Regions from separate parts of the Ochrobactrum sp. SFR4 genome, predicted to be linked through region 2. Evidence: predicted binding sites of a transcription regulator. Region 2 holds the regulator's gene; each other region holds the start of a gene.

Region 1 (10,272 bases), 130 kb from region 2:
ACAACCGGAGCGCACAATGCCTGAATTACAAAAGCCTGAACAGGTTTTCTTCGCCGCACAGCGTATTATCGGCATGTGTTGGTATCCTGAGGACGAGGGCAGTATTGCGCAAATGTGGGATCGTTTTGAAGCGCGCGAGCATGAGATTGAGCGTCTGGAAGAGCCAGTGGGCACTTTCGGCATTTGTCAACCGCTAGCAGACGGGCAGTGGCGCTATATTGCAGGCCTGCCGGTTGGCGCAGATGCGGCTATTCCTGACGGACTGATCGCGATGGAGATTCCGGGGCGTTATTACGCTAAGGTCGAACATCACGGTGAGGTAACAACTTTGCCGGAAACATTCCGTGCTGCATATTCGGAATGGCTGCCAAGCGCAGGCATGCAGCCTGATGAAGGGATAGAGTTTGAATATAGCGGTGCGCGTTTTCTCGGGCCGATGAATCCGGAAAGCGTGACCGAGATCTATATTCCGCTGAAATAATCAGCATTCAAAGATGAAATGATAAATGAGCGACCTTGATCATGTTTCAGGGCGCTCTTTTTCTATGATTGGATTTTACTGCCGGTAACGAAAAAGAATATCAGCGGAGATTGTAACAATGAGACAGACAGTAACTACATTGGCGGCAGGGTTAAGCATTTTGACACTGACAGGCAGCTTTGCGGCCATGGCAGAGCAGGTTGGTTTCCGGCAAACTGAATTGGCGGATAAGAGCGGCAAACGTGATTTGAAAATTGCGCTTTGGTATCCGGCATCGGACACAAAACCAGTAGAGACGATTGGTGAAAATCCGGTGTTTAAAGGCATTCAGGCAATACCAAATGCAGCGCCTGACGGTAAATCCCATCCGCTTGTGATTTTGTCTCATGGCTATGGTGGCAGTTGGCGTAATCTGAACTGGCTGGCGGGTGAGCTGGTCGGGCAGGGTTATATCGTTGCCGCGCCGGATCATCCGGGCACTACCACATTTAATCGCGATCAAGAGCAGGCTGCAAAGCTCTGGGAACGCCCGCATGACCTTAGCCGTGTGATTGATATTGTGACCTCTGACAGCGCTCTGGCAGGCAGGATTGAGCCTGACCGCATTGCCGCGATTGGCCATTCTCTCGGTGGCTGGTCAGTTGTCGCTCTGGCCGGAGCACAGTTTGATCGGGAGCGTTTTGAGAAAGACTGCAAAGACAATCCCAATCCGCGTACTTGTGGTTTGGCAGAAGAGCTGATCAAGCCGCAGGGTGATGTTGCAGCTGAAAAACTGAAAACAATGAAAGCCGATCCGCGTGTGGATGCGATTGTTTCGCTCGATCTGGGGTTGGCGCGTGGTTTTACACCGGAGAGCCTGAACAGTATTTCAGTGCCTGCACTGATCTTTGGTGCTGGCGTTGATATTGGTGACCTGCCTGCCAAATTGGAATCCGGCTATATCGCAGCGAATATGTCCGATAAAGCCACGCAATATTTCGAGATCGCTGATGCCGCGCATTTCAGCTTTATGCAGATATGTAAGGCGGGAGCAGCTGAGTTGATCGAAGCGGAAACCCCAGGAGACGGTATTGTCTGCAAAGACGGTGCAGGGCGCAGCCGTGAGGCGATACACCGTGAAGTGGCGGACATGATTATTGCATTTCTGGCAAAATCCATTCCCGCCCAATAATACAAAAAGGCCGCTATAAAGCGGCCTTTTCTTTTAGAGAGCCTTGGGAGGCTTATTGAGTTTTCAATTCACTGACTTTACCGACAGTGAAGAACTGGGTTTCACCGCTGGAACCGTCAACACCGTCATTATCGGTCACGACATAGCCAATGCCGTTTTTGTCGATGGCGAAGCCTTCAACCTTGTCCGGTACAAAGCCATTGAGTTTCTTGAGATCAGGAATGAAATCATAAACTAATGTCTTGCTGACGACCGGCAGTTTCTCGCCGATTTTAGCCGGTTTCAGGTCTGCCAGAGCCACTTTGTAAAGGCGCTTGTTGACAGCTTCCTTGCCGATGAGATTATCACGCTCAACGATATAGAGCTGGCCGTCATGGGCAGTCACTTCAGAGAGACCAACCCAGCCCTTTTCTTTCTTATCCAGCGGATAGGCAACCGCAGCCCATTCTTCACTCTTCAGATTGTAGCTGAGGATTTTGACGTTGCCCTTTTCGTCGTCAGCCCATTCGCGCTGTACCACCATCCAGAGCGTTTCATTATCGCCTTCACCGGTACGGGTAATACCTTCAAGACCGAAACGGGTCTGGTGCTTGAGCAGGTCTTCAGGCAAAGCGATTTCTTTTTTGATCTCGCCTTTGTCATTTACATTGAGAATTGCATGCGGAACGAGCTTCTTCTGGTCGCCTTCATTGGCCAGCCAGAAGCCGCCTCTACCATCCGTCGTAATGCCTTCAAGATCAAGCTTTTGCGCTGCATCTTTACCGCGTTTTACCAACAGAGCTGAAGTGATTTTCGCAGGCTTCTGGTTGGCATCAATCGTATAGATGGTTGGTGCTGCATAATAGGCGGAGTCAGAGATGGCATAGAGAATACCGTCTTTGCTTTCATCTGCAACCAGACCGGACAGAGCGCCCCAGCCGATTGGCGTGCCTTCTTCAGTCAGTTCCGAAACCAGCTGCGGGTAGGTGGCAGGTTTGTCCTGCAGTTCATAGATCATCACATGAGAACGGGCACCGCCGTCTTCACCCAGATCGGTTTCATTCGCCGTGACCAGCAGGTTGCGTGACGGGATCGCCAGAACACCTTCAGGGCCGATGCCGGATGGCAGCAGTTGCACGAATTCAGGGTCTTTACCGGTGTCTTTATAAACGCTGACCATCGAGCCGCGTTCGCTGGCGATAAACAGGTAATCTGTATCATCGAAGCGACCAACTTCAGCGCCTTCCAGCTCTACGCCTTTTTTATTGCGCTTTTCAGGATAATGACCGTGCGCTGCAATCTTATGCTCCAGCGTATTGCCTGAATCGTAGAGCACTTTGCCGCTTGTGTCGAAAATGGTGAAACCGCGGGAGCCGCCTTTATAATCACCTTCATTGGCGGTCAGAAGACGGTCATCACCAACCCATTTAATGGTATCCGGCTCGCGGGCAACATTCTTCATTTCGCCGTTGAACTTGATCTGGCCGTCTTTCTTGGTGTCGATCTTGTCGAGATCAACTGTGCCGGCAGAGAAGTGCGATGTGATTTTGCCGGAAGCCGCATCAATAATCGCGATATGGTTGTTTTCCTGCAGGGTAACAGCAATTTCATTCTTGCTGTTGAAGGAAACAAATTCCGGCTCCGGATCTTCCGGCGCGATTTCCGCAATGCCGGTCATATCCACGAGTTTCATGGTTTTGCAGTCAGGCTTACCGTCTTTGAGGTCGAGAATAACCAGATTACCGGCCGGAAGCTGCGGCAGTTCACCGTCATTCAGCTCTTCATCGCGTTCATTCTCAATGGCGACTGCGAGGAATTTCTTGTCAGGAGAAACAGCAACAGAATCCGGCTGGCCGCCGAGATCGCAACTCATTTCAACTTTGCGCGACGCAATATCAATCACATCCAGACGACCGGATGGTTTGACATAGCTTTCTGATGTGTTGACGCCGGCGAGGATGCGTTTGCCGGCGACAGTCACTGAAGTCGGTTCGCCTTCAACTTTGAGTACACCACCGGCTTTCGGGTTTTTAGGGTCGGTAATGTCAACAAAACCGATACCACCATAAGGACTGTCGGAATAGATTAGCGTATTGCCATCTTCCGAAACCGTAATGATTTCCGAAGAGGTTGCTGCTTTGACGTCTGCATCTTTCGGCAGATTGTCTGTTACCGCAAAGCTGGCAATACGGTTGAAAACCGGCTCTGCCGAAGCGGAAAAGGCAACAGAGCTTGCTAAGGTGGCAGTAAGAGCGGTGATGAGAGAAAGTCTCATTGAGCGGCGCGACATGAATATCCCCGAATGTTGCGATAAATTCCGGATCTCTGATCCAAAAGTCGCCTTGCTTTGCTGTAAATGGCTATTTCTGCGCTTCCGGTACTCACGTAATTATATATACGCTGCGTTCCGGTGCTCGAAATCACCATTTTGCTATGGCCTGCCACTTTTTGATTCAGACATTGAGGGGAGGTTTCGCCGTTCTCTGTTGCAGGCAAATGTCACTTCCGTGAAGAAATGATGACATGACTTTTATTAGCATTTTATTCGCTAACAAAACGGTGGGTAAATGGAATGCAATTATGAAGAGAAAACGCTGAAACGCTTGCAGATTGTATTATCTCCGGTGCGATAGCTTTGGAAACCGATTGCGTCATAATAAGCAAGCCCGTTGGCATTATCCGCGCCGATAGTTGCGTCAATATTTTGCAGATTTGCGTTTTCAGCTGCGAGTTTTGTTGCGGCGAACAGAGCCTTGCCAACACCGCGGCGGGCTGCGTTCGGGCTGACATGGGTGCCGATAATGCCCCAGCCTGCTGCGACACCATATTTATTGTCCTCAGCAGCGCGGATCAGCGATTGAAAGCCCAAAACCTCACCATTCTCATCTTCTGCAACGCTGCACAAAATGCCGTGCGGATTATTGATATAAGTGTCGCACACAAAATCCTGATCATGCGGACGCTGCCGTTGTGTAACTGCAATAATATCTGTCAATACACGGCTCATGGCCTCAGCATCATTCAATCGGGCAGGTCTGATAATCATATTTTATCTTCCATATAAATACTTGAAGGCATTTATTTATCTGACGGTGTCTGCGGGCGGGCGAGGTTACCTTTACCAAATGTGTAGCCGGTTTCCACTGTTTTGGAGCCGAATTTGGAGCGTAGCTTATCAATGGCAGTTTCAGCCGCTGCACGCTTACCTGCTTTGATATCCACCAGATCAGGCGGATCGGCTTTCACCGGATCGGTGAGGTCGGTAACACCGATGCCGAGCAGACGATATTGAGTGCCGTCAATTTCCTTTTGCAACATATAAAGACCGGTGCGGAAAATCCTGTCTGCAAGCTGCGTGGGATCGCTCAGACGATGATTGCGGGTACGGCTCTGGAAATCCTTGGTCTTGAGCTTCAGCACCACTGTATGACCGGCAATCTCGCCATGCTTCAACCGTCCGGCAACTTTTTCCGACAGTGCACGCAGAACCGGCACCAGCTCCTCAGCTTTGGCGATATCAATATCAAAAGTGGTTTCATTGGAGATGCTCTTCATCTCGCTTTCCGGCTGCACAGTGCGCGTATCCATGCCACGGGAGAGGCGGTAAAGCCGCTGCCCCATCACGCCATAGGACTTCATCAGCGCAGATTCCTCCATTTGCTGCAGTTGCCCTATGGTCTGAATACCGTCAGCATTGAGCTTGGCATTGAGCGCCTTGCCGACACCCCAGATCATGTTGACAGGTTTGGACTTCAGAAAATTCTGCGCTTCTTTTTCTCCTATCACCGAAAAACCGCGCGGCTTCTCCATGTCTGAGGCAAGTTTTGCCAGAAACTTGCAATAGGACAGACCGACAGAAACCGTGATGCCGATTTCCTGTTCAATACGGCGGGCGAATTCTGCCAGCACAAGAGCAGGCGGTGCACGGTGCAATTTGGCCGTGCCGCGCAGATCCAGAAACGCTTCATCAATCGAAAGCGGTTCGACAAGCGGCGTGAGATCAAACATCATCTGGCGAATCTGATGCCCGACCTTGCGGTATTTCTCCATATTCGGCTTAACGAATACGGCCTGCGGGCAGAGCTCAATAGCTTTGAAGGTCGGCATGGCGGAGCGCACGCCGTGGATGCGCGCAATGTAGCAGCAGGTGGAAACGACACCACGCTTGCCGCCGCCGACAATCACCGGCTTGTCACGCAGTTCAGGATTGTCGCGTTTTTCAATGGAAGCGTAAAAAGCATCACAATCAATATGTGCAAAGCTTAAATCATAAAGCTCTTCATGGCGCACCAGACGCGGACTGCCGCAAGCGCTGCAACGCGGGCGTGGTTCAGTGCGGCGCTTTTTCTGCACAGTCAGGCAATCGCGGCAGAAACCTGACTGCGGATCGGCCTCAGCAAAATAACCGGAAACACCGTTGACCATCGTAAAAACCTGTATCATGATCCGAACATAAGCGGAACATTTGCACAATACAGGCAGATGATTTCAAGTGCCAGCGAATTTTATACACAATCTGCAGCGATGCAAAAGATTGCACTTACATGGATTGGTCGTAAGCACTGTCACCGTTTGGCAGAAAGCGCAGCGCTTGATTCATGCTTTCCGGCTTGTGACCGGTTGCTTCGCAAAACTGCATGAGCGTTGGCTCATGTGCCAGATAGAACTGTAATACACCGGTCAGAAAAGCCGGTTCACCTGCGGCTTCGCGGATGGATGAGACTTCAATGCCGGTGAGGGACAGAAAGCGATTCATCAGATCCGGCTGCTGTGCCAGAAAGACCAGAGCTTCAATGGCCAGATTTTCAGCATCGCTTTGATTCAAGACAGTTTTTGACATTTTATATCCGCTGGCTTTTACGTTTTGGCAACTTTAATTGCATCTTTAGCTGTATGAAAACTGTTTAGGGTCAATTTGGTCATTGTTCAATGCTATGCTCTTCGGGTCGGAATAATTATGGTCTCTGTGTGCTGTACCCGTGAGTGGTAATTGACGTGAGCCGAAAACTACGAAATGCTGCGGCCAGGCACGCGGATATATTCAGATAATATTCTGAGTAATAAGGTATTTTCTCATGACCAAAAAAGTAATGATCGTCGAAGATAATGAGCTGAATATGAAGCTTTTCCGCGATCTGATTGAAGCCAGCGGTTATGAAACCATCCGTACACGCAATGGTCTTGAAGCTATGGATCTGGCACGTATTCATCGTCCTGATCTGATTTTGATGGATATTCAGCTGCCGGAAGTCTCTGGTCTTGAAGTCACCAAATGGCTGAAAGAGGATGACGATCTGAAAGCCATTCCGGTTATCGCAGTCACGGCCTTTGCCATGAAGGGCGACGAAGAGCGTATCCGTCAGGGTGGTTGCGAGGCCTATATTTCCAAGCCGATCTCCGTGCCGCGCTTTATTGAGACAATCAAATCCTATCTCGGTGACCTGTAGTTACAGGACTTCGCCTTATTGAGGTGAATGATGAATGTTCCCAAGTTCCGCATCGTAAGACCGACAGATAATCTGGATGCGCTGCTTCCCTTTTATCAGGATGGTTTAGGACTGACAGTTCTTGATCGTTTTCAGGATCATGATGGTTTTGACGCGATCATTATGGGGCGTGAAAATGTGCCCTATCATTTTGCATTCACACGCACCAACAAACATCATGCCGGTAAGGCACCAACCAAAGAGAATCTGCTGGTTTTTTATTTGCCGGATCAGATTGAGTGGGAAAATGCTGTTGGCCGTATGAAAGCTGCCGGCTTTTTACCTGTGAGCTCCTTCAATCCTTACTGGGACAAGAAGGGGATAACCTTCGAAGATCCGGACGGTTACCGTATTGTGTTGCAGCAGACGGATTGGGTGGCTTAATCAAGGCTTTTACTCAGATTGCCAATCGGAAACGCTCCGTATTCAGGCAATAAAAAAAACCGGACTGATAACAGTCCGGGTTTTTTAATAACCGAAACCAGAATTATTTGATTTTGGTTTCTTTGAATTCGACGTGTGCCTTAGCAACCGGGTCGTATTTACGCTTTGTCATTTTTTCAGTCATTGTACGGCTGTTCTTCTTGGTTACGTAGAAGAAGCCTGTGTCTGCGGTCGACAACAGCTTGATTTTGATTGTTGTAGCCTTAGCCATAACGTTATCCTGCTCTTTAAAAAAATAAAACCGCCTGCGATTCCGGCGATTTCATCCGGGTGCGGGAATTTGGCGCGACACTACGGATACGCGCCGAAAAGTCAAGCCCGCTGTTTACGAACTACCAGTCTGATAAGCAGAATTATGATAAATGCTGCAAAAAAGAGTGATAAAGTGACCGGGAAACCTGTTGCTCCCAGCAAATCCATGCCGACACCAGCTGCCTGAGGCCCTGCCAGCATACCGATACCATAGCAGAAAATGAACGCGGCATTGGCTGAAGCAAGCTCACGTCCCTGCAATTGCGAACCAAGATGGGCGAGGCCGACAGTATAAAGACCGGCAACCACACCGCCCCAGATCAGCAGCAGAACTGCCATCAGATACCAGTTAGTGACAACATAAGGCAGCAGTACCATACCGGCAAAGCCGATGATAGCACAAATTAGCAGCAGAATACGGCGGTCACCGATACGATCGGAGACCAGGCCGAGCGGAATCTGCATCAGCACATTGCCGAGACCGACCATGGTTAGCAGCAGCGCCGCATCACCTTCATTGAGACCAACACGTGTGCCGAAGACCGGAAACAGTGCAAAGCCGCCGGTTTCTACTGCACCATAGACGAAAACCGCCATTGTCGCTGCCGGAACAGCAAAAATATAAGGCAGGAAGGGCACATGCTCGCCTTCCTCGAATTCAGGGCTGTCTTTACTGGCAATCATGACAGGGAAGGCTGCCAGCGCAATAATAACGATGCCGATACCAAACGGCATGAAGCCGCCGCTGCCGATGATTGAGAACAGCCACGGGCCGACTGCGAAGCCGAGAGAAAGACAGGTCGCGTAAATACCAAGTACCAGTCCGCGTTTGGCAGGCGGGGCAGAGGTGTTGACCCAATATTCAGACAGCACAAACAGCACGGTGAGCGCGAAATGTAAGGAAACGCGCAGTGCAAACCATGCAATAATATTCGGAAACAGATAAAAGCCGAGAAAGGACAGACCGCTGATGAACAGCATCAGCATCATCGAACGTGCAACGCCCAGATAGGAGCCAATGCGCGCGGATAGCGCTGCACCAAACAGTGATGCAAGACCGGCAACAGCCGTATTGGCACCGATGGTGCTGGCTGAATAGCCGCGGCTTTCCAGAAGCACACTCAGCAGCGGAATACCAAGGCCGATCGCTGCACCGACAGCGCTGATCGTGGCAATGGCTGCGCCCAGCGAGCGCCATTGTGTTGGCTGTATCACCTCTGAGGCGGGTTCAGTTGAAAGATGGTCTTGCTGCATGAAACTTAAATCACCTCACGGACATGACGGCCATGCCGTTTACGATAGAACGGAACCGGATATATAGAGGACAAATCCCTGTCTTCGAGCAGGAGTTTTTCGATATCCCGTAAAATAATGCGCGTAATCGCTGCAATATTGAGATTAAAGGCCTCGGAAAAGCTCACAAATTTCAAATCAGACAATTCCGGCTCATTATAAGCAGATGATTCTATAGCACTTATGTCAGCCGGATTGCGGTTTCGGGCAGGGAGTTCCGGGCTGATTTCATCCAGAAAACTGGCAAAGAACCGCGCATCATAGCGGCGCACATGACCGGGCGGCGTGATCGCGCGCGCCACATAGCGCAGCTGCGATAAATCAGGCAGGTGATTGCAGCGGGCAAAGCCTGTCCACGGATGTGTTTGCGCCTCCTCATGCGGCGTGCCGAGCAGCAGGCCGGTTTCCTCATAGGTTTCGCGTATCGCGGTCATGGCCAAGGCGCGGGCACGTTGTGTGCTGGAACGCTTGCCAAGTCCTGCCAGCAATTTGGCTTCATCCTGTGGTCTGAGGCTGTTGGCAGCATTAATTCTGCCGTCCTGCGCTTCTGTACCGCCGCCGGGAAAGACAAACATATCCGGCATGAAATGCATCGCACGGGCGCGACGTCCCATGAGAAGACGCGGTTCTTTGCCGTTGCGGTCGATGAGGATGAGTGAGGCGGCATCACGCGGCCGGATCGTGCGGGATGCTGCGGTGCCCTGATTGTTCAGGGCTGCCGCATCATCCGGCCGGTGCATATTCTGTAAAGCGTGGTCTGTTTTATGTCCTGACATTTGCGTCAGATATATTCCTGCTGACTTTCTTTATCAAAGCCATGCATATAGAGCGCCCATTGCAGGCCGATGGTGGCACCTTTGATCGGTTGCAGCAGCACCAGTGACATCAGAATGGTCACCGGCCCCCAGATGGCCAGATGCCCCCAGAGTGACAGGCCGCCCATATTTTCCACCATCATGAACAGCGCGACCACGATGTGGCCGACAATCAGCACAGTCAGATAGGCAGGCAGATCATCGGCGCGCTGCGGCGTGTAATCTTCATTACAGACAGAGCAATTGGCGACCGGACGCAGGAAGGAGCGGAACAATTTGCCGTCACCGCAATGCGGGCAGCGGGAGAGAAAACCGCGCTGCATGGCTTGTCCCAACGGGCGCGGTGTGCGG
Region 2 (10,272 bases):
CCGGTGCCGTTCATCTTCCAGTTACCCGCAACAAGCGGACGTATTTCCGGGGTCATTACACCCTCCTCACCAATGATTTCAGCCGCATTGCATAGCGGCTTCTGGCACGGCCTCTCCGGTTTAGACCCGTGAGGCAGAGCCGGTTCGTGCCCAAAACTGAAACCGCTCTAGCAAATTCAGACCTGAAAGCAAATCCCAAACGCATCGCTCAACATGGCTTTAACAGCAATAATGCCACAATTCTTTTCGTTCTTAGTGCCCAGAAGGCAGGTTTCCGTTTGACTGCATTATCATCGGCGGCTATCCCCTTATTTAACAAAGTGAGTTTACTCCACAAAGGTACTTCTATGCTTGATAGCTTGCGCACTGCATCCAAATCATGGGTCTCGAAATTCTTTCTCGGTCTTCTCGTCCTCTCTTTTGCAGCATGGGGTATCGCAGATGTGTTCCGTGAAGGTTTTGGCGGCAATGCTGTTCTGGAAGCCGGAGGTTCATCCGTATCGCCGACTGAGTATCGTCTGGCCTATGACCGTCAGGTGATTGCTGTTTCCAACCAGCTCCGCCAGCAGCTTACCCGCGATCAGGCTAAAGCACTTGGTATTCCGTCACAGGTAACCGGTCAGCTGGTTGCAGGCGTACTGCTTGATGAACAGGCGCGCCAGATGGGACTGGGCATGTCGAAAGACCACCTCGCCCGTCTCACCGGTGAAGATCAGGCATTTCTGGATTCCAGCGGCCGCTTCTCCAACACCCAGTTTAACGCAGTGCTGCGTCAGGCCGGCATGAGCGCACAGGACTATTTCAACAGCCGCACTAAATATGCGCTGCGTCAGCAGATCGTTGAAGCTGTGTCAGACGGCATGAGCGCGCCGGACACATTGTTCAAGGCACTGGCGCTTTATGACGGTGAAAGCCGCACGGTTGATTACATTACCCTAACTCAGGAAAAAGCTGACACGATTGCTACACCTGACGATGCTGAACTGAAAAAATGGTATGACAGCCATCTCGGCAATTACCGCGCACCGGAATATCGTAAAGTCAGCTATGTGCCGCTTGAAGCGCAGGACATTGTCAACGAAGCTGATGTTATGCCGGAAGAGATTCAGGAATATTACAAAAAGAACATCGCCCGCTTCTCAACAGAAGAAAAGCGTACTCTTGAGCAGCTGAATTTCGCTAATGAAGAAGAAGCAAAAGCGGCTTCGGATAAAATCAAATCCGGCACCAGCTTTGCTGATCTCGTTACCCAGAGCGGTAAAAAGCCTGAAGATGTTAAACTCGGCACATTTGTAAAAGGCGATCTGCCAGATGCAGTGATTGCTGATGCGGCTTTCGCACTGCCTGCCAATGGTACAAGCGATGTTGTAAAAGGCGCATTCGGCCCTGTGCTGCTGCATGTCAGCGCAATTGAGCCTGCAGCTGTGAAAACAGAAGCAGAAGTTACACCGGAAATCCGCAAAACTCTGGCTCTGACACAGGCGCTGACCTCATTGAATGCGGTTCATGACTCATTTGAAGAAGAACGCGGTAATGGCGCAACATTGGCGCAGGCTGCTGAAAAGCTGAAACTTAAAGTTAAAACCGTAGAAGCTGTTGATGTGAACGGTAATGCTCCGGACGGTAAGCCGGTTGCCGATCTGCCGCAGCTGCCGTCCTTCCTGACCTCTGTTTATCAGTCTGATCAGGGCATTGATAATGATGCACTGCCAACCCCGACCCGTGGCTATATCTGGTATCAGCTGGATGGCGTGACACCTGCCCGTGACAAAACATTTGATGAAGTCAAAAATCAGGTTGCAGCCGAGTGGAAACAGGATGAAGCAGCAAAGCGCCTGATAACCAAAGCTGAAGAGCTGCGCAAGCGCCTTGAAGCCGGTGAAACTCTGGACGTTCTTGCTCAGGAAGCCGGCGTTGAAAAACTGACCAAACGCGGCCTGACCCGTACGGCTACAGATTCTGAACTGTCAGAGGCTGCGGTTGCACAGATCTTCGGCGGCGCGGACAATCTCACAGGCGTTGCAAGCGGCATCAATAAAGAAACCCAGATCCTGTTCAAAGTGATTGAGACAACTGAGCCTGCCGGTGTCAGCGCGGAAAGCCTGCCACAGGGCACACGCGATGCGATTTCCTCACGCATTGGCGACGACCTGCTGGAACAGCTGGTTGGCCGTCTGCAGAGCGAATATCCGGTTAAAATCAATCAGACCCTGATGGATCAGGCTCTGTCCTTCTAACGCCTTCTCTCTTTGAAGGCAGGCGGAGCCTCACTAAAGATTCGAGTACACTATGTCAGATTTCAAAAGCTACATTGCCAAAGCTGTTACAGGCACACCTTTAACTCAGGCGGAGTCCAAAGCAGCGTTTGACATTATGATGTCCGGTTCCGCCACCCCTGCCCAGATCGGCGGTTTTCTGATGGCTCTGCGTATGCGCGGTGAAGCCGTTGCGGAAATTGCAGGTGCTGTAGAATCAATGCGGGCGAAAATGATCCCCGTTGATGCACCTGCCGGTGCAATTGATATTGTCGGCACCGGCGGCGATCAGTCCGGCTCTTATAACGTGTCCAGCTGTGCAGCCATTGTGACTGCGGGCGCAGGTGTGGTCGTTGCCAAACATGGCAACCGCGCTCTGTCCTCCCGCTCCGGTGCGGCAGATACGCTGGCAGAGCTCGGCATTAATATTGAAGCCGATCCGGCAACCATCAGCCGCTGCATTCATGATGCAGGTCTTGGCTTTATGTTCGCGCCGATGCATCATTCTTCAATGCGTCATGTCGGCCCTGCCCGTGTAGAGCTTGGCACCCGCACAATTTTCAACCTGCTCGGCCCGCTCGCCAATCCGGCTGGTGTTAAACATCAGCTTGTCGGCGTTTTCTCCCGCGACTGGGTACTGCCGATTGCCAAAGTGCTGAAAGAGCTCGGTTCCGATCATGTCTGGGTTGTTTATGGTGATGGTCTGGATGAAATGACCACCGCTGGCACCACCAATATTGCAGCACTGCAAAATGGTGAAATCACCGAATTTGAAATCACACCGGAAGAAGCCGGCCTGAAGCGCGTAGCTTTTGACGCTCTCAAGGGCGGCGATGCCCAGCATAATGCGGCAGCCCTGCTGCGCGTACTTGGCGGCGAAGCCGGTGCTTATCGTGACATCGTGCTGCTCAATGCCGGCGCTGCACTCGTCATTGCCGGTAAAGCCAGAGATATTAAAGAAGGTATTGCCCTTGCTGCCCAGTCGATTGACAGCGGCGCGGCAAAAGCCAAACTCGATCAGCTGATTGCTGTATCGAACAGCAAGACAAGTGAATGAAATGACCGATATCCTCAAAAAGATCGAAGCTTATAAGCTTGTTGAAATTGCAGAAGCCAAATCACGTTTGCCATTGGCAGACGTGAAAAAAGCTGCTGCCGATCAGTCACCTGCCCGTGGCTTCCTTAAAGCACTGGAAGCAAAGCAGGCTGCCGGTTCTTTCGGTCTGATTGCGGAAATCAAAAAAGCCAGCCCGTCCAAAGGTCTGATCCGTCCGGATTTTGATCCGCCTGCATTGGCAAAAGCCTATGAAGATGGTGGTGCGGCCTGTCTTTCAGTTCTGACAGATACACCAAGTTTTCAGGGTGCACCGGAATTCCTGCAACAGGCACGCGCGGCCTGTTCCCTTCCTGCCCTGCGCAAGGACTTTCTGTTTGATCCTTATCAGGTCTATGAGGCACGTCATTGGGGTGCAGATTGCATTCTCATTATCATGGCAAGTGTTGATGATGAACTGGCTAAAGAGCTGGAAGACACAGCCTTTTCACTCGGCATGGATGCATTGATCGAAGTGCATGATGAAGCTGAAATGGAACGGGCTCTCAAACTGTCCTCGCGTCTGCTCGGCATCAACAACCGTAATTTACGCACTTTCGAAGTCGATCTCGCAGTATCTGAACGTCTGGCAGCCATGGTGCCGGATGACCGTCTTCTGGTTGGTGAAAGCGGTATCTTCACGCATGATGATTGCCTGCGTTTGCAGAAATCCGGCATCTCCACCTTCCTGATCGGTGAAAGCCTAATGCGCCAGCAGGATGTGGCCAGAGCAACCCGCAAACTCCTGACCGGCAAAGAGTAAGTTATGAGCAAGCTGACACATCTCGATGAAAGCGGCGCTGCGAATATGGTCGATGTCGGTGACAAGACCGACACTGTGCGCATTGCGACCGCATCGGGCTGTGTCACGATGCAAAAGCAGACGCTTGAGCTGATCCTTTCCGGCAATGCCGCCAAAGGCGATGTTATCGGCACCGCCCGTCTTGCCGGTATTATGGCTGCAAAAAAGACCTCTGATCTGATTCCGCTTTGCCATCCATTGATGCTGAGCAAAGTCTCGGTTGATATCGAGCCGGATGAGGCACTGCCTGGCTTGCGGGTTAGTGCGACAGTCAAACTGACCGGCAAAACCGGCGTGGAAATGGAGGCACTCACGGCTGTCTCCGTCGCCTGCCTGACGATTTATGATATGGCAAAAGCTGCCGATAAAGGCATGGTCATAGGCAATATAGCCGTCGACAGCAAAACCGGCGGTAAATCCGGCGACTGGCAGCGTTCTTAGCATATCGCTCTTATTTTTTACGGGGTAGGTTTCATGGCATTATTACCGGTTGATGAGGCTTTGCGGCTTTTGCTGGCGGATAAAATGCCTTCCGGCCATGAGCACGTCGCCCTGCATGAAGCCGGTGATCGTGTTCTCGCCACTTCGATTTTTGCCTCATTCAATCAACCGCCTTTTGATGCCTCGGCCATGGACGGTTATGCCATACGCTTTGCCGATGCCGAGCAGCTGCCCGTTATATTGAAAGTCATCGGCGAATCTGCTGCAGGCAAAGGCTTTGACGGCATGCTCAAATCCGGTGAGGCTGTGCGTATTTTTACCGGTGCGCCAATGCCTGCCGGTGCCGACACGATTGTCATTCAGGAAGACACGCAGCAGGAAGGTAATCTGGTTACACTGTTACGGGATGTGAGCAAAAGCCGTCATATCCGGTTCAGCGGGCTGGATTTTAAAGACGGTGAATGCTTGCTGCAAACCGGTCATCTGCTTGATCCGGCATCGCTCTCTTTAGCGGCAGCGTCCGGCCATGCGCAATTGCAGGTCTATAAACGCCCTAAAACAGCTATTCTTGCTACAGGTAATGAGCTTGTACCTGCAGGCACTGTTCCTGCGGCAGATCAGATCGTCAGCTCCAACAGTTATGGTGTCGCAGAAATTGTACGGCGCAATGGCGGCACGGCAGATGATCTTGGTATTGTGCCGGATGATTTGGCCCTTATCGAGCAATCCATTCGTAATGTCGCTGCTTCGGAGGCCGATATTCTGATTACGCTGGGCGGCGCATCTGTCGGTGATCATGATCTGGTGCATAAGGCACTGACCAATTGCGGCGTTGAACTCGGCTTTTACAAAATCGCCATGCGTCCGGGTAAGCCACTCATGTTCGGCCAGCTGGATCGCGAAGGCAAAGCGCCCCTGCTCGTTCTTGGACTTCCCGGCAATCCGGTCTCCAGCCTCGTCTGCTCCTATGTGTTTCTGGCACCTCTGGTTGCGCGTCTGGCAGGTAAAGCCGCGACCACATATATTGCCGGCGCCAGACTGGCACAGGACATGGCCGCCAATGGTAACCGCCGTGATTACGCCCGTGCAACTCTGACCCGCAACAGCGACGGTGAGTTACTGGCAACGCCTCTGCCGGTGCAGGATTCCTCCATGCTGACCGTCATTACCTGCGCGGATGCTCTGCTGATCCGTGAGCCTTTTGCGGAAGCAGCCAAAGCCGGTGATCGCTGTCAGATCCTGATGATACGCTGAAATTCTTTAAACAATCGGATTAATCACTTTTAAAGCCTTGCAGAACAATACTGGAACATATAGTGTTCGTTCTGGGTTTGTTTTAAAAATTGATTCTCGCTACCGCGCCCCGTGCATGCGGTTATGCGTTTAGTCTGCACGACTTCATTATCTGCCACCATAATTTTAGTAACCGGCAGATAATATAAAGGCTTTGGGAGCGTATAATGCTGACGCGTAAACAACATGAATTATTGCTGTTTATCCATGACCGCCTGAAGGAAAGCGGCATTCCCCCTTCGTTTGACGAGATGAAAGAGGCGCTCAATCTCGCTTCCAAATCCGGTATTCACCGTCTGATTACAGCTCTGGAAGAACGCGGTTTTATCCGCCGTCTGCCAAACAGAGCGCGTGCGCTTGAAGTTGTGCGTTTGCCGGACTCGATTGCGCCGGGTCTCAACAGCCAGAAGAAATTCTCACCAAGTGTCATTGAAGGCGATCTCAGCAAAAAGAATGTCACCGAACTGCCTAAAAAAGCCGCGCCTGCGACAGAATCGGAAGCACCTGCCGGTATCAGTGTTCCGGTGATGGGACGTATTGCAGCCGGTGTACCGATTTCCGCCATTCAATCACAAACCCATATGATTACCCTGCCGCCGGAAATGCTTGGCAGCGGTGAGCATTATGCGCTGGAAGTCAAAGGTGACTCGATGATCGAAGCCGGTATTCTCGATGGCGATACAGTGATTATCCGCCGTGGTGATACCGCCAATGCCGGTGAAATTGTTGTGGCTCTGGTCGATGATGAAGAAGCGACACTGAAACGCTTCCGCCGCAAAGGCGCATCTGTTGCGCTTGAAGCTGCGAACCCTGCTTATGAAACCCGTATTTTTGGTCCTGACCGTGTGCGTGTTCAGGGTAAGCTGGTTGGTCTGGTACGCCGCTACTAATATGCATCGGAGCGAAAACCGGCCAACCGCCGGTTTTCGACTTCAGACGATTGATTACAGATATTTCATTTTTGAATGAAACATGACAGGTCATTTTGACAGTGTTCTGACCAACAGAGCGATACAGATCGCACTCTGTAAATTACATATTTTAGTGCATCTTTGTACCACAACTATGCACTCATAATTGCGGCACTCATTGAACAGGCGTGACAGTCCTATTTCGGATCTTCCAGATTGCGGGCAGCACGGGACCAGAGACGATAGCCATGCCAAGGTCGTTGCGGCTCTCCCACTGCAAACACGACCGAATCCTGTTCCGGCTGGTATGCTGAACCAGCTTGATGTATCCGCATTCCGGAAACAGAGCTTTGCAACATATCTGAAGTATGAATTTGCGCTATGTCTGTATTACTACGACTATCCGGTTTCAGATAAATCTCCGCCACACCTCGTAATGCCAGTTGCTGGCGGGTGATTATAACTGGTTCTTTTCGCGTTACTGCCGGTGTAATGCGACTTTCATTTATGTCAGGGCACGATAGGTTTCCCGCATAAGCGAGAACGATAATGTCACCGATATTACAGGCGATATCTGCAGCAGGCCGGTTTTCGGCATAAGCCAGCACCTGCTCGTTTTGCAGATCAAAACTGCATAACCCATCCTCACAGACAAAACCTCCGGAATGTGCCGCACTGCTCTTATCAGGCGTTTTAATCTCATGAATTCTATAGGCCTTGCGCCAGTTATCAGTTGTGAACGCAGCTGGTCGCTGGCGGTTCACATAGAGAATATTATTCTGACGCACAGCAACCAGTCTGGCATCTTCCGAGATAATAATATCCGGCAAAGTATTCATACTCAGCACGATCCCGCCAGCCATGAAAAAAAACAACGATATCAGCCGCAAATGACTGTTGAGGATCATTGCTGTAAGCAGAGCAGCCGTCCATAACAACACTACAGGCACGGGTAACAGACCGGGTATCAGATCAGGGGAAAGTCCGGCAACAAAATGGGCAATCCATTTGACCAGTTCAATGCCTTTGCCCATTACCTGTAAAGGCAGCCATTCAAGCCCCAATGGCATCATCAATAGTGACAGAACCGCAAAAGGCATGATCAGCACCGAGATCACCGGCAATGCCAGTGCATTTCCCAGCATTCCAAGCGGTGCCATATTGTTAAAGTGAAAGGCTGCAAAAAGCCCGCTGGCGATGCCGGCCAAGAGTGATGTCCCCGCAACTCCGCCCAGCCAAAGCCTGAGCTTGCTCCCCAATCCCGTCTGTCGCGTCACTCGTTCGTTGTTTTGTCTCTTGCGTAATTTCCACCACGCAAAACCTGCAATCAGCGCACCGGTTGCAGAATAGGACATCTGAAAACTCGGCCCCAAGATTTCATGCGGTGTCACAAGAATACTAAACAGCGCTGCAATCGCCAGATTACGCAAGGTCAGAGCTTTGCGATCTAAAATCACGGCACAAAGCATCACGGCCAGCATGATAAAACTACGCTGTGCCGCCACATCAGCACCGGATAAAGCCAGATAGAAACCGGAGGAAAACAGTGAAATCAGTGCGGCGGCTTTCTTCACCGGATAATAGAGCGCTAAAGATGGGAGCAGTCCGGCAATACCTCGCAGGCTTACCATGACTATACCCGCTGCCAGCGCCAGATGCAGGCCGGAAATTGAGAGAATATGCGCCAGCCCTGCAATGCGCAGCGCCTCATTGGTTATCTCGCTGATCCCTGCCCGCTGGCCGGAGATCAGCGCTGCGGCCACCGCCCCTTCTTCACCGGACAGTGCCTGCATAATCCGCCCGCCTATCATCGCCCGCAACTGACCGGTCAATGCCTCAACGGACGCAGTCCAGCTCTTTGACACTGCATCACCGGCAAATTCACCATCAACCAGTTTCGGTACACCGAGATAGAAGCCATTACCGCCAATGCCGCGAAAATATCCATGAAATGCGAAATCATATTGCTCGGAACGCACCGGCCCGCCATGGGGACGCAATCGCACCGCCCCTTTCAGAACAGAACCGGTTTCAGCCTGCGCAGGTAAATCACGTGCAGAGAGCCGCAATCGCTGCGGCGCATAGCGCAGATGCGGTTTTTCCGTTGTCAGCACATCGGCAACAATACGCCAGCGTCCGGCTTTGCCATTGTCTTCAGCCTCCTGTTCGAGCGAGACAATCCGCGCTGTCAAAGTGGTTGACACAGAACTGCCAAGCATTTGCGTTGCATAGCGCTGCGTCTCCCATTTCGCAGCCAGCATACCAGTCATAAAGGCTAATATCAGCACAAGGCTGACACGCCTGATCAGCGTATCACGCAGCAAAAACAACAGCCAGATCAACAAGAATGCCGGTACAAACAGCTCTATCCAGTATGGTTCAGCCCTCAGGGAAAAATAATGAACCGCCCCTGCACCACTCGCAACGGCCAGTAACAGGAAAACCGTTCCGCGTTCATATTCAAACAGCAGAGCATCACAGATATCATCCAGAAAACGCTGCCAATATTCCCGCAGATTTAGCCGGATAATCAGTGCCCGCTTTCGTCCGCTATAAACAGCACCATCATCGGGAATAATCTCCGAATCTGGCACAGGAGCAAAACCAAGCATGGTTTGCTCAACTGTCAGCCTGCGAGAATAAGTGTTGCGGGCAGCACTTGTCTGCGCCCCGTCATCATCATAACGGGACTCAGTCTTGCCTGCCTGATGACTACATTCACCGTCATAACCATTCGCCATGCTGTCTGAATTGCCCCCGCACCTGACAGCTGCACAATTATACGTCCAAAACAGCCTATTTCACGCAGGAATCTTGCATTGAGCGGCGTTAAACACCGGTTCTCTGCTTTGATTTTTGCATCAAGTCTTGCACGTTGTGCTGCCTATGCTACATGAACAGCACAAGAAATCGAGAGGCGGTCAGTTACATTCTTTAGGCGATATATTCGGATATAAGCGTAAGATCCTGTAACTTTACCGCAGATACGGAGCGACCGATGTCATCACCCGTTATTACCCGCTTTGCGCCTTCCCCGACCGGCTATCTGCATATCGGCGGCGCACGTACAGCGTTGTTTAACTGGCTTTATTCCAAACATACCGGCGGCAAGATGCTGCTGCGCATTGAGGATACCGACCGCGAGCGCTCCACCGAGGCCGCAACGGCCGCTATTCTTGAAGGCCTGACATGGCTCGGCCTGACATGGGACGGCGATGCTATCTCCCAGTGGGAACGCGCACCGCGCCACCGCGAAGTTGCTGAAGAACTGGTGAAGGCCGGTAAAGCCTATTATTGCTATGCCTCACCGGAAGAACTGGATGCGATGCGTGAGCTGGCGCGTGCTGAAGGTCGCCCGCCGCGTTATGACGGCCGCTGGCGTGACCGTGATCCGTCGGAAGCACCGGCAGGTGTGAAGCCGGTTATCCGCATTAAAGCGCCTCAGACAGGCGAAACTGTTGTGATGGATGATGTGCA
Region 3 (10,272 bases), on a different contig from region 2:
CCAGATCTTTACCGTTCGACAGATAACGCACATTCGCGCCGTCCTGATCCATGATCGCCAGACGCTTGACGCGTTTCTGCGCGCTGCCGGACTCATCAACGAACACGATACGTGTATCGAAATAGCCTTTTTCACCGGTCAGGCGCTCATAAATCGCATCGGCAATAATATGGGCAACGCGGCGCTTATTTTCCGGTGTTGTGAAAAACTGCTGGCCTGCAAGCTGCTGTCCGGCAAAAGTATCCCACAGACGGAACTCAGCTTTCAGACGGCCATCCGGCTGCTTGGTCACGCGGCCGGTAACCAGTGCCTGCGCATTGATGACTTTCCAGTCTTCAAAACGCGGTGCCACATCCGGATTGCTGATTTTTTCAATGAATGCTTTTTTGTCGATCGGCGCAAAGAGGCCGGAACGCTCAAGATCCGCAGCGATGATAGAGGTAATTTCCGCACCCAGCGCATCACCGGACAGGAAGTCGGTCAGAGCAATCGGCAGCGGGTCAACATTACCCTTGTTAATATTTACTTCCACAACGGCGCGTGCAGGCAGCACCGCAGCCGTGCTCACTGCCGCAGCGACAGCGAGAACTGAAAATAAGGTTTTAAACAGTGTTTTCATGATGGCGTGGACCTCGTTTGTCCTGATCATATTTGGTTCTGTGAGACGTCTCACATGCTTTGGTATTGAAGAGCTTCACAGAAAGCCCCTGAAACCGGCGCTGCACAGCGCCGGTCCGTATTCCGTTTAGAACATTTCGCTCGGGTCAAAATTCACGATGACCGTCGCCCAGGTTTCATATTTATCTCGCGGCAGATTGTAAGGCGCTGCACGCATCACCGCACGCCGCGCACTGTCTGCTGCCGCACGGCCAACGATAGAATCGCCGCCTGTATAAGTGACTTCCGGCGAGCCGTTAATTGAGCCGTCTTCATTCAGCTGCATCTTAACGATAATGCGCAGATCAGAAGCATCGGCCACACCCGAAGGGATACTCCATTTGTCACTGATCTGACCTTTCAGAGCATCCATTTCCGTCTGGCTGAGTTTGGCTCCGCCGGTCGTTTTCTTGGCACCGAAAGCTTCCTTGTCGGTAGAGCGTTTGGCTCCGCCGCCCGCCGCTTTTTCACGGTTCAGGAGTGCGGCAACCTCGTCAGCCTTCGCATCCTTATCCTTGGATGTATTCTGCGCGGTTGTGCTTGGCTTTTCCGGTTTCTTCTCGTCTTTTTTCTTATCCTCAGCCTTGGCCGTTTCCGTTGGTTGCGGTTTCGGCTTGGCTTCCGGCGCCGGAACACGATCCGGCAATTTTACTTCTTCAGCCTGTTCCGGCTGCTTTTCAATCGCTTCGGCAACAGGATCCGGCTTCAACTCAGCCTTTGGTTCCGGCTTCGGCTCCACTTTTGGCTCCGGCGGCTTCACCGGTTCAGGCGGTTTCACCGGCTCCGGTTTTGGCTCCGGCTTGTTTTCCTGTACAGGCTCCGGCTTTTCAGCCGGTTTTTCCGCAGGTTTGGCCGCTTCTGCGGTTTCAACCGGCTTCGGTTTTTCATTCGGCATCGGCGGTGTTTTCAGATCAAGCTCGCTGTCACCGGCATTTTCCGCCTGTTCAACCGTTTTCGGTTTGGTCGTTGGTTTTGGCGCTGCTTTTTCCGCTTTCGGCGCTTTTTTATCGCCCTGCTGTACCTGTGAAATATCTTCAATCGGCACAATATCGACAGGGAAGGATTCAGTATCAGTCATGTCAAAAGGCTTCGGCGAAGAGAACGAGAAAAGTCCCCAGCCGATAATGACCACATGGATGAGTGTTGAGGAAGTCAGACCTGCCTTCATGATGGCGTCAGCTATCCTGCTCCTGGAGGGTCACCAGACCGATATTCTTAAAACCGGCAGCGGAAATACGTGACATCACTTTCATCACAGTACCGTAATCGGCATTTTTATCGCCACGCACAAAAACGCGCTCTTCATAGCCGGTTTTGGCGATAGCTTCGAGTTTCGGCACCACTTCTGCGATGTCGATCTCGGTTTCCTGCAGATAAACCTGTCCCTTGTCATTCACAGACACGGTAATCGGCTGAGTATCGGCATTGAGTGCCTTGGCCTGCGTATCCGGCAGATCGATAGGCACACCGGAGGTAAGCAGCGGTGCAGACACCATGAAGATAATCAGCAGCACCAGCATCACATCCACGAAAGGCGTGATGTTGATTTCACTCATCGGAGCCTTTTTGCCGCCGCGTCTGCGACGACCGCCTGCTCCGCCCTGACTTCCTAATGACATACCCATCTTAGAACCTTCCGGCCTTCATCTCATGACCTGATAACCGGCCTGAATTGTAAACGCCTGCTATAAACGAAACCGGATGATTTATCCGCGCGGCGTCAGCTTCTCATCAATTTGTCGCGACAGTATGGCCGAAAACTCATCGGCAAAACCTTCCATGCGCGAGGTGATTTTTCCTGCATCCGCTGTCAGCTTGTTATAGGCAATAACAGCAGGAATAGCCGCCAGAAGACCAATTGCGGTTGCCAGCAGCGCTTCCGCAATACCAGGGGCCACAACGGCAAGGCTGGTATTTTTGGAAGCGGCAATCGCCATAAACGAAGTCATAATACCGACAACAGTACCAAACAGACCGATAAATGGTGCCGATGTACCAATTGTGGCCAGAAAACCGAGACGTGATTCCAGCTTGTCGTTTTCACGCACCAGAGCCACATCCATCGCTTTTTCGATACGCATCTGCAATGCAATCGGAGAACGCGCGCCTTTTTCGAAAGACTTTTTCCACTCGCGCATCGCTGCCATAAAAATGGCGCTCATGCCGGTGGTACGGCGTTCGCCAAGATTACGGTAGAGTTCTTCCAGAGACTGACCGGACCAGAACACCTGTTCAAAACGGTCAATGGCACTTGTCGCACGGCGATAGGCCAGCGTCTTGTCCACGATGATTGCCCATGTCCAGATTGAGGCTGCCAGCAAACCCAGCATGACCAGTTTGACAACCCAGTTAGCCTGCATGAACAGTCCCCAGAGACTGACATCACTTGTGTGTGCTGCAATGGGTAGAGCTTCCATTTGTCACCTGTCCTCGAATCCAAACGCCCGGCTCATCACCGGGCGGCAAAAGCAAAACGGTTCACCGCGCAATTTTCTGCGCAACCGTTTCGATCTGTTGTTACCTTAAGCGGTCCGGATGCATTATTTGCCTGCACGGCCCGCCGAATTGCTTTGCGCCGTATCTGCATAGTGCCGGACACAATCTTGTGCATGACCGGCTGTTTTGCTTTTTACGGTTAATTTTGGTGAAAGGAAGGCGACAGGCAGATTCATGCCCTTACCTCTCCGTCTTGGACTAAAGATGAACTATTATGGTTAAAGATAAGTTAGGATTCGCACTATTGCGGGCAATTTTGCGTGCAGCGGCTTATTTTCCGAAACCAGTACTGAGCTCTGCCTGCGTCGATCACGCCGCATTTTTGAAGTGCCGCAGGATTACACCCGCCAAACTGTTCCGGTTTAGCGATTAAAGCTTCTGCCAGAGCATTTTACAATCAGGCTGGATCACTTGGACATCCCAGATTCGTCAAGTTAAATCAATTTGACGGCGGTGATGCTGCGATAAATCAAAGAATTCAAAGCCGGTGCTGTGATCCAATCCGGATATAAACCGCTCTAAAACCTGCATATTATGCGGTAAACAGCGCTTTCCACTCTTTGGGCATCCGTTTCGGGCGGCCTTGTTTATTGATCAGTGCCGCTTCAACCTGCGCTTCAATCAGCAATTCGCCATTTTTACGCCGGATGTGCTGGCACATCGTCACCCGCGCTCCGGAAGCTTCAATCACGCGAGTCTCAATCACCAGCATATCATCAATGCGGGCAGGCAAACGGAAATCAATCTCCATACGCCGTACAATCCAGACAATCGGCTCGCCAAGCTGCCCCTCTTCCAGCTGCGTATGATGCACACCTTTCAGACGCAAAAAATCGGTGCGGCCCCGTTCCAGAAACTCCAGATAACGGGCGTGATAAACCACACCGGAAAAATCCGTATCGGCATAATAGACCCGTGCCAGCAGCCGGTGTCCTGCGGGTGTCAACGTACCATTAATCACTTCAGATTCAGCCGCGCTTAAATCGTCTGGAGATATTGTATCCGGCATCAGGCTTCGTCCTCAAACAGGGTAATCTGCCGTGCAGCCAGATCAGTCGGTGCCGTCAGCCCCAGATGTTGCCATGCAAGTGCTGTCAGCACACGCCCGCGCGGCGTGCGTTGTAAAAAGCCCTGCTGGATCAGATAGGGTTCAATAATATCTTCAATCGCATCGCGCGGTTCTGATAAACCAGCAGCAATCGTCTCAATCCCCACAGGTCCGCCGCCAAAATTGCATGCAATCATATTAAGATAGCGACGATCCAGCTGATCGAGACCAATATTATCAACTTCCAGACGGATCAGCGCCTCATCGGCGATCTTCGCATCCACAATGTCTGCTTTTGCGACCAGTGCAAAGTCACGGACACGGCGCAGCAAACGACCGGCAATACGCGGTGTTCCGCGTGCACGCCGCGCAATCTCGCGTGCACCATCATCGGAAATATTCAGCTGCATCAACCGCGCACCACGGCGCACAATATATTCCAGTTCATCAACCGTATAGAAATTCAGCCGCACCGGAATACCGAAACGGTCGCGCAAAGGCGTGGTCAGAAGACCGAGACGGGTTGTCGCCGCCACCAGCGTGAATTTCGCCAGATCAATCTTGACGGAGCGTGCCGCAGGTCCCTCGCCGATAATCAGATCGAGCTGATAATCTTCCATCGCCGGATAGAGAATTTCTTCCACCGCAGGGCTGAGGCGATGAATTTCGTCGATAAACAGCACATCGCGGTCTTCAAGATTGGTGAGCAATGCCGCCAGATCACCGGCTTTAGCAATCACCGGCCCTGAAGTGGAGCGAAAATTAACGCCGAGTTCCTTGGACATAATCTGCGCCAATGTGGTTTTGCCCAAGCCGGGAGGGCCGACAAACAAAACATGATCCAGAGCCTCACCACGGGTTTTGGCTGCTTCGATAAAAATTTTCAGATTAGCGCGTGCTGCCGCCTGACCGACAAAATCATCAAGGCTTTGCGGGCGCAAAGCCGTGTCCGTATCCTCTCCGCGCTTTTGCGCAGAAATCAGACGATCTTCATCACTCATCAGTTACACCCGCATTCATTTTCTCAGGCGACATTTTTATCGCGCCAGTTCTTTCAATCCAAGCCGGATCAGCTTGGCAGAATCTGCATCTTCTCCAGCCTCGCGCAAGGCACTGGCAACCGCATTAGCGGCCTGATCGCGTGAATAGCCGAGATTACTCAGCGCGGAAACCGCATCACTTACTGCAGTGGAAGCCACACCCTCACCGATTTCCTGCTTCAGCCCGATATTGGCCGCAGCATCACCGGCAAATGCGGGTGCCTTGTTCTTCAACTCGGTCACAATGCGCTCGGCCACTTTTTTGCCGACACCCGGCGCACGGGACACCATAGCAATATCACGCAAAGCAATAGCATTGGCGAGTTCAGACGGCGTTAATGTGCCCAGCACCGCCAGTGCCACTTTGGCCCCGACACCCTGCACATTTTGCAACAGACGGAACCACTCACGTTCCAATGCCGTACCGAAACCATAAAGCCGCAGCACATCTTCACGCACATAGGTTTCAATCAGCAGAATAGCCGCTTCACCCGCTGAAGGCAGATTGCCCAGCGTACGTGCAGAACAGAAAGCCACATAGCCGACCCCATGCACATCAAGAATGACGTGATCGTCAGCAATTTCATCGACAACACCTTTCAGTTTCCCGATCATGATATGGCTGCAATCCTCCCGCTTTTCTTCAGTTCCGCCAGATTATACAGGCTGTGCCGGTTATGGGCATGACAAATGGCAATCGCCAGCGCATCCGCCGCATCACTGGTATCAAAGCTCGCCCGTGGCATTAGTACTTTGACCATCATATGAATTTGCTGTTTTTCACCGTGGCCGACACCGATGACCGATTTCTTCACCGCATTCGGCGCATATTCAGCTACACGCAATCCGGCCTGTGCCGGCACCAGCAGTGCAATACCGCGCGCCTGCCCCAGCTTCAGCGTAGCACCTGCATCTTTATTGACGAAGGTATGCTCAACAGCCGCTTCATCCGGCATCATCTGATGCAGAACAGCGCTTAACCCTTCATGCAGCTGGCATAAACGCGAGGCAAGATCCATTTTGTCATCAGAGGTGACTGTTCCGGCTGCAATAAAATGCAGGGAATTACCCATGGACTCAATCACGCCCCAGCCGGTGCGGCGCAAGCCCGGATCAATACCAATAATGCGAATCGCCTGTTTCATATGCTGACCTTACCTTGTGTAAGGTGCATTCAACAATCAAAATGTGAACAAAATGGAAACATCGCTATTTAAAGACGGGAGAATATGTTAAAGCATGTCTGGCTCAAATGGATTCATTTAGCGGTCGCGAACATGCGACAATTAAATGAAACCAGAGCGTGTCGCGTTTAATTATATCCACTGCGTTCGCTCTGTCTTTTTGTCTTAACGCATGTCGCTATCGGAAAACCGGCACCCACTTTTCCGCGACATGCTTAGGCAGATCAATTGCTGCCAAATGCTGTACGCAGCAGAATGATCTGATCCGAAACCGGATTACCTTTGCACTCAACCAGTTCACGGATCGGCTGATGATAGCTGTCACCATCCATGCAACGCACACGATCCTGAAGATGCAGCGAATGCGCAATCATATCGCGGAAAGCCTGCGGCAGTTCTTTCCAGCCTGCGGTTTTTTCACCGGCAGAATGGGTTTCCAGACTGACCTTTGCCTTCTCTTTTGCCACCATTTCGCGCGGCATATCGCCGGAACGGCTGGCACGCAGCAGCAAAAGCCAGGAGGCAATATGCATCAGACGCGAGGTCAGACGCATGGATTCAGCGGCATAAAGTGTTGCAGCCTTATGAGACAGAGAACGCGCAGCGTCTTTCCCCTCACCGTCAAGATAAGCGGCGGCTTCTTCCACCAGCGCCATACCTTCACTGTAAAGCGGTTTGAAACTGTCTGAAAACACCATACGCTCCGACAGACGGATCATATTGTCCGGCACTCTGTTTTCGCTGCGATGTGTCTGTTCCATCATCTTGTTCTGCTCACTGGCAACTGCAGCTCACTGAACCGCAGTTGTAATTTTTGACAAGCATTCCGATCTCATAAGGCACCGCATTTCCTCCGGTTTATAACCGGCCAAACAGGCGAATCCCCTATAATCAGGCTGCACTTCACTTGTTTGCATCACAAAGCGTGATCGTAAAAAACCGTTTGGCTATGGCCTATCCAAGCAAAATGCACGCTCATACACGCTCGCGCAATAATATGGTTAAAGAAAGATGAATTATAATTTTGTGCTTGCCAGAGTAAATAATGCCATCCAAGCGAATAAAGCCAGCTTGTTCAGGTAGTTAAGCAGAATCGCCTATATTTTCCGGCAACAGCAACGCCTGCCCGCAGATTTTCGCAGAAACTCTTTATCCACAAAGCGGCTCTCAACTGCGGATAAACAAAGCAAGCTCAGAAATAAAAAAAGAGCCGCAAAAGCGGCTCTCAGAAGTTTAACAGGGAGGCGTCATACAGAGGGACCAAGTCCACTCGGTAAGAATCCGGCAAAACCGGATAGCCCTATATTCTTTTGTTAACTTTAATATTTAGTTAATGCGGTGAGTTCAGTTTCTAGAGCGTGTCGCGTTTAATTGTATCCACTGCGCTCGCTCTATCCCTTATTTTTACGCATGACGTTATCGGAAAACCGGTGTCCACTTTTCCGCGACATGCTCTATCTCTTTCAGGAAGCAGGAACCGAACGCGGCTTCACAGCTATAGGAGCTGGTTTCCGGCTTTCTGCTGCTCGTGCAGATCTTGCGATTTCCGGCACAGGACTTTTCGAAACCGCTTTGCCTTTCCAGCCGATGCGTGGCAGCCATTCCAGATAATAGACCAGCGCAAACTGAGCCATAATACCACCCGCGATCAGCAAGGTATCAAAGGACAGGCTCACCGGATAAACATGGCGCAGTGCCTGACCGGCCATCGCCAGAATAGTACCCGCCACAAAAACCGGCAGCGAATGCTTACCCAGCAAAGCCAGCGGATGGTTCATATCAAGACGGGCTTTTTCCGACAGCGCAGGAATACCGGCAATAACATAGGCAAGCGCCAGCACATGCAACAAACGGGTTGCCGAGAGATAGGTCTTGTCAAAACCCGTCAGCACCGCAGGCAGTCCGAAGGAAATATCCCAGTTCGGATGCGGGACGCGCAGCCACAGCAGGGAGAAAACCAGATAAGAAATCGCCGCAATCATCAGCGGACGGTTCTGATCAAAGCGGCCGCCCTGCTTCACGTAGGCCATGGCACCAATACCGATGGCGAACAGAAACTGCCACGACAGCGGATTGAGGAACCAAACGCCCTGCGTCGGATAATTCATCGGCGCAATATAATAATAACCGGACAGAAACCAGATCGAACCGGAAATCGTCAGCATCAGCGAAATACTGATCCGTGACAGATAAAGCATAACCGGCGCAAACAGCATCAGCACCAGATAGAGCGACAGGATATTATTATAGCCGAGCTGGTGGCCAAGCGTGGCCAGACCGACAAAAGCCTGAGCAGGCTGCTCCATCACAGTCTTGATATTGATCATTTCCAGCATTTCCGGCCGCTTCATATAAATGGCCGTAAAACCGAAAATCGCCAGCGTGATGAGCGTTGTCATCATCTGCGCCATATAAAGCGTCATCGACCGGCGTGCCATTTTCAATGACAGCAACAGACGATTACCTTCAACAAATTTGGAACTATAGGCAAGCGCAACAGCCAGACCGGAAATCAGCACAAAAGCTTCAGCGGAATCGGAAAAACCGAATTCGCGATGCGTGAACTTTTCATAAATTGTGCCCGGAACATGGTTGATGAAAATCGTCAGCAATGCCAGCGCCCTGAAAACATCAAGACGCGTATCGCGCATTTTCACCATCTGTCCTGCATTATGTATTGTCATTGCCAGCCTGCCTTTTGCCTGACTTGCCTGAATGTTTTCATCTCTTAAGAAACGAAAACATGTCCTGCAGACAGTTTTTGTCTGCATACAACAATACGACTCAAATGGGACACGAAAGCGGCTAAGCCACCGCTTACCCCCATCACATTATTTTCCAGAACTAAACAAAACGGCAATGACAATAAGTTGTTAGCGTCACGCACAAGGGAAAATTCAGGGAAAAAGGACAGCGCTCTGATGTTTTTCTGCCTGTCTTTAAAAACCGCGTTATCTTTTGGCAAATATGCTCTAAACAGAAGATAATGACCGGTATATTGCATATTTTACTCTGTGCAATTCCCGAACTTTGCCATTTTTATGGGCTATTGGCGCCCGCTCAACGAGGCTTTATCTGATGAAATTTCCTGAAAACCGTCCGCGTCTGGTGCTGGTTGTCCCCTCTCCTTCTTCAGAAGGGCATACAGCAGACACGCTGCTTGCCACGCTGGATAAAGCGCTGACCGCAGGCGACATTGCCAGCGTCATTCTCGACAACGGGAAAACCGACGAAGCATCCTTTCAGGCTTTTGCAACACTGGCCGTTGGCAAAATTCAGGCAGCAGGCGCCGCAGCCATCATCCTGAACGACACCCGCACTGCCGGCCGTGTCGGCGCAGACGGCGTGCATATTGAAGGTTCTCTGGCCGATATTGCAGATGCTGTTGAGCGCTATACGCCAAAAATGATTGTCGGCACCGGCAATGTGAAAGAGCGTCACACAGCACTGGAAGTCGGCGAATTACAGCCGGACTATATGTTCTTCGGCAAAATCGGTGCAGATACCAAACCGGAAGCCCATCCGCGCAATCTTTCACTGGCTGAATGGTGGGCGGCAATGGTCGAGATTCCGGCTATTTTGCAGGCCGGTGCACAACTGGATGACCTCGCGGCTTGCTTCGCCACAAATGCGGAATTTATCGCATTGGGTACGGCTGTGTTTTCCGCAGAAGATCCTGCACAGGTTATTGCCGATGCAAACCGCCGGCTCGATGAGATGAGCGCCGCTGAGACTGAAGAGTAACAGAGTTAGACCATGCTGAAAAAATCCGTTTTGTTCAACAGCACCTGTGCCTTCTGGTTGGTTGCCGCAGCGGCATCTATACCGGCAACCACTGTAATGGCTG

The links. The regulator LexA, encoded in region 2, represses DNA repair genes until DNA is damaged. The targets are predictions, from matches to a motif close to TGTTCNNNNTGTGTTCNG.
Region 1: HBA93_RS05135 (DNA polymerase IV) is a predicted target of LexA. The motif match lies at 6,078-6,095, and genes of this name have one in related genera.
Region 3: ruvC (crossover junction endodeoxyribonuclease RuvC) is a predicted target of LexA. The motif match lies at 6,430-6,447, and genes of this name have one in related genera.

The regions. Positions count from the first base shown of each region.
Region 1 is NZ_JAAPBB010000003.1:222,296-232,567, forward strand. It holds gene HBA93_RS05115 (MerR family transcriptional regulator) at 1-481, shown strand, start outside; gene HBA93_RS05120 (alpha/beta hydrolase family protein) at 600-1,652, shown strand; gene HBA93_RS05125 (esterase-like activity of phytase family protein) at 1,705-3,921, opposite strand; gene HBA93_RS05130 (GNAT family N-acetyltransferase) at 4,210-4,677, opposite strand; gene HBA93_RS05135 (DNA polymerase IV) at 4,710-6,056, opposite strand; gene HBA93_RS05140 (DUF3572 domain-containing protein) at 6,172-6,471, opposite strand; gene HBA93_RS05145 (response regulator) at 6,707-7,078, shown strand; gene HBA93_RS05150 (VOC family protein) at 7,106-7,501, shown strand; gene rpmG (50S ribosomal protein L33) at 7,605-7,772, opposite strand; gene HBA93_RS05160 (MFS transporter) at 7,874-9,067, opposite strand; gene HBA93_RS05165 (NUDIX hydrolase) at 9,073-9,882, opposite strand; gene HBA93_RS05170 (DUF983 domain-containing protein) at 9,888-10,272, opposite strand, start outside.
Region 2 is NZ_JAAPBB010000003.1:94,375-104,646, reverse strand. It holds gene tpiA (triose-phosphate isomerase) at 1-56, opposite strand, end outside; gene HBA93_RS04600 (SurA N-terminal domain-containing protein) at 348-2,237, shown strand; gene trpD (anthranilate phosphoribosyltransferase) at 2,290-3,312, shown strand; gene trpC (indole-3-glycerol phosphate synthase TrpC) at 3,314-4,111, shown strand; gene moaC (cyclic pyranopterin monophosphate synthase MoaC) at 4,115-4,591, shown strand; gene HBA93_RS04580 (molybdopterin molybdotransferase MoeA) at 4,625-5,845, shown strand; gene lexA (transcriptional repressor LexA) at 6,052-6,774, shown strand; gene HBA93_RS04570 (ComEC/Rec2 family competence protein) at 6,993-9,536, opposite strand; gene gltX (glutamate--tRNA ligase) at 9,794-10,272, shown strand, end outside.
Region 3 is NZ_JAAPBB010000008.1:168,512-178,783, reverse strand. It holds gene tolB (Tol-Pal system beta propeller repeat protein TolB) at 1-619, opposite strand, end outside; gene tolA (cell envelope integrity protein TolA) at 746-1,825, opposite strand; gene tolR (protein TolR) at 1,833-2,282, opposite strand; gene tolQ (protein TolQ) at 2,364-3,074, opposite strand; gene ybgC (tol-pal system-associated acyl-CoA thioesterase) at 3,686-4,162, opposite strand; gene ruvB (Holliday junction branch migration DNA helicase RuvB) at 4,162-5,202, opposite strand; gene ruvA (Holliday junction branch migration protein RuvA) at 5,239-5,856, opposite strand; gene ruvC (crossover junction endodeoxyribonuclease RuvC) at 5,853-6,386, opposite strand; gene rcdA (protease adaptor protein RcdA) at 6,650-7,156, opposite strand; gene HBA93_RS12185 (OpgC family protein) at 7,889-9,109, opposite strand; gene HBA93_RS12180 (hypothetical protein) at 9,154-9,429, opposite strand; gene HBA93_RS12175 (thiamine phosphate synthase) at 9,504-10,169, shown strand; gene HBA93_RS12170 (tetratricopeptide repeat protein) at 10,182-10,272, shown strand, end outside.